3 regions of the Paenibacillus sp. FSL H8-0168 genome follow, and region 1 is predicted to be linked to each of the others. Evidence: riboswitches for the same ligand, from Rfam matches in the RefSeq annotation. Region 1 holds a riboswitch; each other region holds the start of a gene.
The links. Region 1 has a riboswitch for glycine ahead of sdaAB (L-serine ammonia-lyase, iron-sulfur-dependent subunit beta). Riboswitches for the same ligand answer to the same signal wherever they lie in the genome.
Positions count from the first base shown of each region.

Region 2: linked by a shared signal. The riboswitch ahead of gcvT (glycine cleavage system aminomethyltransferase GcvT) and the one ahead of sdaAB (L-serine ammonia-lyase, iron-sulfur-dependent subunit beta) in region 1 are both predicted to bind glycine.
Region 3: linked by a shared signal. The riboswitch ahead of MHI21_RS19685 (sodium:alanine symporter family protein) and the one ahead of sdaAB (L-serine ammonia-lyase, iron-sulfur-dependent subunit beta) in region 1 are both predicted to bind glycine.

Region 1 covers NZ_CP151948.1:479,966-483,246, forward strand. The annotation lists gene MHI21_RS02210 (Ig-like domain-containing protein) at 1-280, shown strand, start outside; gene sdaAA (L-serine ammonia-lyase, iron-sulfur-dependent, subunit alpha) at 351-1,250, opposite strand; gene sdaAB (L-serine ammonia-lyase, iron-sulfur-dependent subunit beta) at 1,240-1,929, opposite strand; glycine riboswitch at 2,141-2,256, opposite strand; gene MHI21_RS02225 (DUF6359 domain-containing protein) at 2,472-3,281, shown strand, end outside.
Region 2 covers NZ_CP151948.1:4,279,602-4,282,882, forward strand. The annotation lists gene gcvH (glycine cleavage system protein GcvH) at 347-745, opposite strand; glycine riboswitch at 1,047-1,239, shown strand; gene gcvT (glycine cleavage system aminomethyltransferase GcvT) at 1,416-2,522, shown strand; gene gcvPA (aminomethyl-transferring glycine dehydrogenase subunit GcvPA) at 2,642-3,281, shown strand, end outside.
Region 3 covers NZ_CP151948.1:4,465,331-4,468,611, forward strand. The annotation lists gene MHI21_RS19685 (sodium:alanine symporter family protein) at 1-1,237, opposite strand, end outside; glycine riboswitch at 1,397-1,491, opposite strand; gene MHI21_RS19690 (glycoside hydrolase family 1 protein) at 1,754-3,211, opposite strand.

The DNA of each region.
Region 1 (3,281 bases):
GGTAATTAGTGTACCCGTGGATGTTGATACGCTTAAATACCTGCAAACAGACGAAGTCGCATTGAATTTGAAGGCAGGACAGCTGGCTAAGGTTACGGCTACAGCCACGTATAAGGATGAGTCGGAGAAGGATGTTTCCAAACCGGCTGTCTGGTCCTCGTCCAGAATTATTGTTGCGACCGTCAAAGACGGTAACATTAAGGCACAGGGCAAGGGTAAAGCTGTAATTACTGTGAAATATGCAGGTAAAATGACGAAGGTACAGGTAACCGTTCAGTAAAAAAGAGAGCAAGCATACGTCCAAGGACGATAGGCTTGCTCTTTTATTTTAAGGAGGCACCGCATATAAATTATGACTTATCTTTCTTGGTCGGTGTGTTGCGTGTAAGTGATTCGGTCAAACGCTTGCCAGTCGGCGTCTGGGCCAACCCGCCTTTGGCGGTCTCGCGGTGCTTCGACGGCATCGCACTGCCGACTTCAAGCATGACGTCAATGACTTCGTCAGACGGAATAGCGCTGCGCACACCCGCCAAAGCCATGTCCGCTGCGGCAAGCGCAGTCACGGCTCCCAGCCCGTTGCGCACGATGCACGGAATCTCCACGAGTCCGGCGACGGGGTCGCAAATCAGGCCGAGCGTGTTCTTAAGAGCGAGGCCCACGGCGTGAACAGCCTGTTCAGGCGTACCACCGCGCAGCTCGACCATAGCGCCAGCGGCCATCCCGATAGCTGAGCCAATCTCAGCCTGACAGCCTCCTTCCGCGCCAGAAATGAAGGAGTTGTTGGCGATCACGTAGCCAATGGCCCCAGCGGCGAACAGGCCGTTCACCATATGCTCATCATCCCATCCGAACCGCTCCTGCGCACTGATGAAAACACCTGGGATAACCCCACATGACCCTGCAGTGGGCGTGGCGACAATGCGACCCATGGATGCATTAACCTCCGACACGGAGAGGGCATAAGCCATGGCGAGCGCGGAGGCATCGCCGGAGCAGGTTTCCCCTGCCCGCAGATACTCGGCTAGGCGCTTGCCGTCACCGCCCGTCAATCCACTGCGGGATACGGTGTCTTGTGTCTGTCCGCGATGAACGGCTTCCTTCATGACTTCATAATAATCAGACATTTGACGAAAGATTTCTTCCTCCGTTGTATTCGTTTCTTGCACCTGCTCTTGAATCATCAAGCGGCCAATCGTGGTGGATTCTTCAGCGCATAAAGCGCTGATCTCATGCAGATGGCTAAACCGCATCGGATTCAGCTCCTTTTTTCAAATTAATCATCTTAATTTCATACATATGAGGTAAAGAACGCAGTTCCGCAATTAGTTCAGCTGGAGCAGAACTGTCCGTTTCAATGGCGGTGAGTGCTTCACCATCCCGGCCCTTGCGATCTACGTGCATATAGGCAATGTTAATGTGAGCCGCGCCCAGCGCTGAAGTTATCGCGCCCAATGTACCGGGCTTATCCGAGTGGAGAAGCACCAGCGTAGGCAGCTCCCCGGTCAGATTGACCCGGAATTCGTTCAGTTGCTGGACATGGATGCTGCCGCCGCCGATGGAGGAGCCCAACAGTGTACGCTGATCCTCGCCCTTCCACAGCTCGAAACGGACAGTGTTCGGATGAGGGGCGGGGAGTCCGCTGACGGCGAATTCCACGGCCATCCCGGCTTGTTCGGCCCATTGCTCGGCATCGGGAATCCGGTGATCGTCCGTATCGTAATTAAGCAGTCCTGCGATGAGCGCCAGATCTGTACCGTGTCCTTTATACGTATCGGCAAAGGAACCGTATAATGTCATGCGGGCACGGTCAGGCTGCTCTCCGAGCCAGTGCCGGGCAACGCGTGCGAGTCGCACTGCGCCTGCGGTGTGTGAACTGGAAGGTCCGGTCATGGCCGGGCCGATAATAGAAAATACATCTTTGAAACGCATGGTGTGACCCCCTGTATGTTCTAATACCATACTATATGGTATTTCCGCGTCTTTGCGCGGTTATGACGGTTCCTAATGCTGACGCACAATGTGAGCACAAAAAAGGACAGGATAAGGAAGTTTCCCTTATCTCTGTCCTCGTTACCTGAGAGTTTCGTGCGGTGTTCTTACCGCCTTACCCCTTGGGTGGCTTGCGCTCTCTCCAGAGTTGCGTCAGATGACGATACATGGACCTGAGAGATTATCCGCCAGCCGGGTGCTGGCGTCTTGCTCCTTCGGTGCCGCCAGAGTATAGGCTCCCTGGACAGACTCTCCCGTCATCTTCATTCGCGTATACCGTTCTACATGTCTTCCTTAGGGTAATGTATGCCGTGCTCGGTGTCAATCACAGGGTTCAATTTTTACATAAACAGGTGCGTTTCCAATAAAAAAGATTAAAATTTACATAATTATGGATGAAATCAGGAAGGAATTAGAAGATTGGCGGCTAATCTGATAAAGGACAAGTACATTTATGGAAAACATAGGAGGGATATTGACGTATGGTAAAAGGCTTGCGGTTCACAGGTTCACGCTTAAAAGGGATGCTGCATCTAGCAGCAATCGTATCACTGCTGATCGGGATCTTCGTTCCATTCGGTCAGGTCAAGGCAGAGGGAGCATTGACAGTAGCCGAAGCACTTCAGGGCCAAAGCAGTGGAGGTACGGTGACGGTGGAAGGCTACATCGTCGGACATGCTACCGGATCGAAAACGGCTAACTTTTCTTCTCCGTTCGCGAATGATTTTAACGTACTGATTGCCGATCAGGCAAATGAACGTAATACGTCTAATCTATTGGATGTACAGCTGACTTCAGCGTACAGAGGGCAATTTGGGCTGTCAGGCCATCCTGAGCTGATCGGCAGCAAAATTCGTGTGACGGGTACACTCGGCGCCTACAATAATTTTGGTGGAGTGAAAAGTCCAAGCGCTGTTGAACTGGTGAGCGGAAGCGAGCCAGGGGAACCAGGTGAACCTGGCAACCCGGGTCAACCCGGTACTACATTGCCGGATGGAAAAGGCAAAAAGGTGCTGTTCGATAATACGCACGCACAGACCGCTGGAGCAGCAGATTGGGTCATTGAAGGCGCCTTCTCCGACTTTGCCAATGGACTGCGTAATGTAGGCTTTACGGTAGACCAATTGAATCGTCCCATTCCTTTTACTTATGGAGAGCAGGCCATAACATATGATAAGCTGCGCCAATATGATGTGTTCATTATTGGTGAAGCGAATGTTGCCTTTAAGGCATACGAGCAGGCTGCTCTGCTGCAATACGTGAATAACGGGGGGAGCGTCTTCTTCATCTCC
Region 2 (3,281 bases), 2.0 Mb from region 1:
CCTTTTCTTAAAATTCATACTAAATGACAGCGCTATCTTCATCAACGAAATGAAAACGTACTTTCGTCATGAACGTTGATGACAACATTTAAATTTAAATTATCCGAGAAGGTATTAGACCTGCATAATTCTTCTTAATATGACCTGTAGCTATAGAAATTAGTCGAAAAACCGTGCTGGTTTATATATGATTCTTACTATAGGGACAACTCTCTACATCAGAATAAAACACGTAATTACGTCTGAAAAAAGACAAAAAAATAGCCGCTATGTCAAATCATAGCGACTGTTGTATACAAAAATCGAGCAGACAAATAACACTCTTATTCCATACTACATTGCTCCATTACTGCTCATCGGAAATCAACTGCTCGTATTGATCCGCAGACAGTAGCTTGCCCAATGCTTCCTCCACATCTTTACCCATCTCTACTTCGATCATCCAACCTTTTTCATAGGGAGATTCATTTACTAGCTCAGGCGTACTTTCCAGCGCTTCATTCACTTTTAATACGGTTCCCGTCACCGGGGCAAAAAGGTCGGATACCGTCTTCACCGATTCAATCGTACCGATCTCCGCTCCCTGCTCAATCGTTACTCCCGCCTCCGGTAATTCTACAAAAACAATATCACCCAGTTGATGCTGTGCAAAGTCTGTAATACCAATCCGCAACGTTCCATTCTCTGTGCGCTGAACCCACTCATGTTCGTCTGTATACCAAAGTTGCTGCTTTACTTCACCCATCCTGTTCCCCTCGCTTCCATATGAATAAAATCGCTTTTGCTCACCTGTATTAGACAGGTTAAGATTATGACAACAGGAACACTCATGTCAATAATACTAACAAAAATACTTCATATGACCTCATATGGCGTACTATATAAAAATATGATAACTTATAACAAACGCTTACATATCCTTATTTATATATTAAATGTTTTTTCTATTGTTTTTGATGACATTTTTATTGACATTTCGAATGAATTTGCGTATTAATGGGTTATAGCAAATGCTTTGGGAAACACCCCGACAACTGCAAACGCGGATGAACGCGGAGGGAGAGACTGCCAAAAAGATTCGCATAGCTGTTGCCGCTTATGAGACATAAGTTGCACGCGAATCGGATCAAGTTGTTATCTGCAAAGCCAGGTAATATACTGTTGATCCCGAAGGTAGCGCCGAAGGAGTAAGCCTGCATTGCAGGTGAATCTCTCAGGCAAAAGGACCTCTGCCGGACGCATCTCTGGAGAGCATTCGCTATTGGAGCGGATCACCCAAGGGGAAACCCGGTACATACCGGGGTAACTTTCTGGTATCAAGGACAGAGCTGAAAAAAGAGTGTAGACTGCCGTCTATACGTTTTTTTCGGCCTGTCTTTTTTGTTTAGCCGATCACACCCGATAGGAGTGGAAAAATGACTAATTTGCGAAAAACACCGCTATATTCGTCCTACGGGACGCAGTCTGGGGTTCGTTGTATTGACTTTGGCGGCTGGGAGCTCCCCGTTCAGTTTAGCGGCATTCAAAAGGAGCATGAGGCCGTCCGGCAACGTGCGGGTTTATTCGATGTATCGCATATGGGCGAATTTTTGGTTGAAGGCAAAGAGGCCGAAGCTTTTCTGCAAAGGGTGACCACGAATGATGTTAGCCAGTTGGAACCAGGTCAGGCACAATATTCACTCCTGTGTTACCCCGATGGAGGGGTAGTAGACGACCTGCTTGTTTACTGCAAAGGGCCGGAGCGCTACATGCTCGTTGTGAACGCCTCTAACATCGATAAGGATTGGGATTGGCTAATTCGCCATATGCCTGCATCCGTTCACATGGAGAATGTGTCTGATGCGATAGCATTGCTGGCGTTGCAAGGACCGGAAGCAGCACGTATTGCCGCAGCCGTGGCAGATACGGACATTACGAATCTGGCATCTTTCCGCTTCCATGAGAATGTGCCATTGTTCGGAGCAAAAGCACTCGTCTCACGAACCGGATATACGGGTGAAGACGGTTTTGAATTTTACGTACCTGCCGCGGAAGCACCAGCCGTATGGGAGGGTTTGCTTCGTTCCGGTGAGTCGTATGGACTGATTCCCGCTGGACTTGGTGCTCGGGATACCCTACGCTTTGAGGCACGGTTGCCGCTGTACGGACAGGAGTTATCTTCCACGATTTCACCACTCGAAGCCGGTCTAGGGTTCTTCGTCAAGCTGAATAAGGGAGATTTTATCGGTAGAGAAGCACTGCAACGTCAGAAAGATCAAGGGATTCCTCGCAAATTGATCGGGCTGGAAATGATGGATCGCGGTATCCCACGCGCCCATTATCCGGTATTCGCAGAAGGTCAACACATCGGTGAGGTCACAACGGGAACTCAGTCGCCCACCTTGAAGCGTAATCTCGGCCTCGCCTTGATAGACAGTCGTTTTAGCGCCCTCTCCACACCGCTGGAGGTTGAGATTCGTGGCAAACGCCTGCGTGCCGAGGTGGTGGCAGCCCCCTTTTATAAACGCCTGCGCCGATCTTAAACTCTCTTCATTTCAATAAAGCAAACATGTCAGATATGAACTTCCGGGTTTTCATCTCACACTTTTTTATTAGCTAATTTACGATTTAAATTTTGCTTTTCGAAAGGAGCCAAGAACCTATGAAGCAGCATCGTTATCTCCCTATGACTGAACAGGATCAAACCGAAATGCTGCGTGTGGTCGGCGTTTCATCCATCGATGATTTATTCAGTGACATTCCAGAGGCCATTCGATATCAAGGGGAACTTCCTCTTTCTTCTCGGCTCGACGAGAGAGCCTTGACCCGACATTTGGCCGAGCTGGCCGGACACAACGCCAATACAGACACACATGCCAGCTTTCTTGGCGCAGGAATTTATGATCATCATATTCCGTCTGTCATCCAGCACATCACTTCACGCTCGGAATTCTATACAGCCTACACCCCCTATCAGCCGGAAGTAAGCCAAGGCGAGCTACAAGCCATTTTCGAGTTTCAGTCGTATATTTGCGAACTGACGGGCATGGCTGTAGCTAATGCCAGCATGTACGACGGAGCGACTGCACTGGCGGAAGCGGGCTCACTGTCCGCCGCAGCTACCCGCCGTAAACAGCTTATCGTATCAAGGTCCGTCCATCCGGAGGCACGTCAGGTATTGGCAGCCTATGCACGCGGATTGGATTTGGACATCGTGGAGATCGGCTGTTCGGACGGCGTAACGGATGCTGATGCGCTAGCGGCGGCCGTATCGGAACAGACCGCGGCTGTTTTGGTCCAAA
Region 3 (3,281 bases), 1.8 Mb from region 1:
AGATATCTGCCAGCAACCAAATCGCATCCAGTTTAATGAACGCGCCCCCGGCAACGAGTAGAATGAACAGATAACGGTATGGCTTAATCCACTTGACCCCAAGCAAGTATTCAACACAGCGTTCCCCGTAATAGTTCCAGCCGAGCATGGTGGTGAACGCGAACATAATCAGAATAATTGTGAGCAGTTCTGCCCCCAGCGGGAATGCGCTGGAAAATGCTTGCTGAGTCATCAGGCCCGCATCGGTAGGCCCGCTCCACACACCGCTAACCAGCAGCGTCAATCCGGTCATCACACAAATAACCATCGTATCAATAAACACGCCTGTCATGGAAATTAGCCCTTGCTCCGCAGGCCATTTGGTTTTAGCAGCTGCGGCTGCAATCGGTGCGCTCCCCAATCCGGCCTCATTGGCAAAAATACCTCTGGCTACCCCACTTCGCATCGCCAGCATAATCGTAGCTCCGGCAAATCCGCCCGTTGCAGATGTAGTTGAAAATGCCGAATGAAGCACCAGCGCGATTGCGGCAGGAAGTTGGTCAGCAAACCGAATCAGTACGATGAGACAGATCAGTACGTACAAGCCTGTTTTAAAAGGAACGACCTTCGTCGATACCTTGGCAATGCTTTTGAGTCCTCCAATGGTAACCAGTCCTGTAAGGATCGCAATAATCAGTGCCGTTACAATAGGCGGAACGCCAAAGCTGTTCTCGGTCGAAGATACAATCGCTTTGACCTGCGGAAACGTTCCAATCCCGAACAACGCTACCAGCATGCCCGAAAAAGCAAACAGCATCGCCAGCGGTTTAAAACGGCGTCCAAGACCTTTCTCAATATAATACATCGGGCCGCCGGAAAATTGTCCATTCCTATCTTTCACCCGGTATTTTACCGCAAGTACACCTTCCGCATATTTTGTCGCCATCCCAAAAAAGGCGGCAACGACCATCCAGAACAAGGCACCCGGCCCACCCAGCTTAATGGCTGTCGCTACGCCGACAATACTTCCTGTGCCAACTGTAGCCGCCAACGCTGTACTCAAAGCCGCAAAACTACTTACATCCCCGCTGCCTTCATTCGGGGCTTTACCGATCAGCTTGATCGCTAGGGGCAGGCGGAATACCTGCAGCATCTTCAAACGTATGGTCAGCCATAACCCCGTTCCCATGACAAGAATGATGAGAGGCGCCCCCCATATCCAGCTACTAATCGCTTCTAACACATGTACCAAATTCATTTCAACCCGCTCCTCCAGCATATTAGAAAACAAAAAAGAGTCAAATCCGCTGATTCGACTCCTGGAGAGGTTAAAGGCACGAAAAAATACAACCATCTTGTGCAGGTTTCTACCTCTAATAGCTCATAAAAAAGCCTAGGGCATTCCCTGTCACAGGTTATTCGCGTCTCTGTCCTTTTGCCTGAGAGTTTAAGCAGATGTTATCTGCGGTGCACCTTCGGCGCCCAATTAAGGGTCTCTCCAGAGTTCTGTCCGTTTACGGTCCCCGCTTGTTGCTGTAATCAGCCTAAGCACCTGAGAGTTTTGCCCCTTCGGTCGGAACCTTCGTTCCATCTCCCGCAAACATCAACCAGACATATGAAATTTTTATTCATTATACAGAAAACTTTCAGCTTATTACAAGTGAAAAATTTGTGAAGCCCTCTGAAATATTATTATTGTGTCTATAAAAAAGCGGGTACAGCAGATTGCATCCTTAGGATGTCCTCTTCTATACCCGCCCGAGATGATATGAAATTACAATTCTTCACCATTGGTTGCTATCACATTTTTATACCAGTTAAAAGAGTCCTTTTTGGAGCGTTTGAGCGTTCCGTTACCGTCATCATCCAGATCGACGTAAATAAATCCGTAGCGCTTGGACATTTCGGAAGTAGACATGCTCACAAGGTCGATAGGGCCCCAGCTGGTGTAACCAATCAGATCAACACCGTCGGCAATCGCTTCCTTCATTTGGGCAATATGCTGACGCAAGTAATCAATGCGATACGTGTCATGCACAGAGCCGTCTTCTTCCACCTTATCATACGCACCCAAACCATTTTCCACGATGAACAGCGGCTTTTTATAGCGGTCATAAAACGTATTCAGCGTAACACGCAGGCCGATCGGATCGATCTGCCAGCCCCAGTCGGAGGACTGCAGATACGGATTTTTCACGCCACCAATTAGGTTTCCTGCTGCTTTTTCGCCTTCTGGACCTGCAGATACGGTCAAGGTCATATAGTAGCTGAATGAGATAAAATCAACCGTATTATTTTTCAATATTTCGGCATCGCCTGGTTCTGTGTGTATTACAACATTATTTTCTTCAAAATAACGATTCATGTAGTTAGAATATTCCCCACGGGCATGCACATCCGTAAAGAACAGGTTCATCTGATTTTCATGCTGGGCTTTCAGTATATCCTCTGGGTTACACGTATGTGGATAGCTTTCAATACGTGCCAGCATACAGCCGATCTGAGCGCCCGGGATGATCTCATGTCCCCGTTTGGTCGCCAGTGCACTAGCTACAAATTGATGATGCAATGCTTGATATATCGCTTGTTGTTTGTTTTCTACACGGTCAATAACCACACCGCCACCGGTGAACGGACTCATGGTCATTACATTGATTTCATTAAAGGTCAGCCAGTATTTTACTTTATCCTTATAGCGCGTAAACACCGTTTCGGCATAATTTACGTAATGCTGTATGACTTCACGTCCCAGCCAGCCATTATACTTCTGAGTCAGACCTAGCGGTGTTTCGTAATGTGACAATGTTACCAAGGGCTCAATATTATACTTGCGCAGCTCATCAAATACATTGTCGTAGAATTGCAATCCTGCTTCATTCGGCTCGGCATCATAGCCATTCGGGAAAATCCGCGACCAGTGGATGGACATACGAAATACTTTAAAGCCCATTTCAGCGAATAATGCAATATCTTCTTTGTAATGGTGGTAAAAGTCTACACCTTCACGCTTTGGAAAACGTGCATTGACTTTGCCTGCCAAAATGTCTTCGAGTCGTTCGGACGAAATCTCTATAGCGTGATCGTTCTTGCGCTCTGCTTTGGGTACATAGGCAACCATGTCTGCGCTGGACAATCCTTTTCCATCTACGTCAAAAGCGCCTTCCAATTGGTTGGCTGCGGTTGCCCCGCCCCACAAGAAGTTTTTCGGAAACCCTTTTAGCGTCTTCGTCATAGTATAAAAACCTCTTTCCGTATTTAAGATTTTTACTTTGGTCAAGTCATCCCATCAAGTACTGCAAATA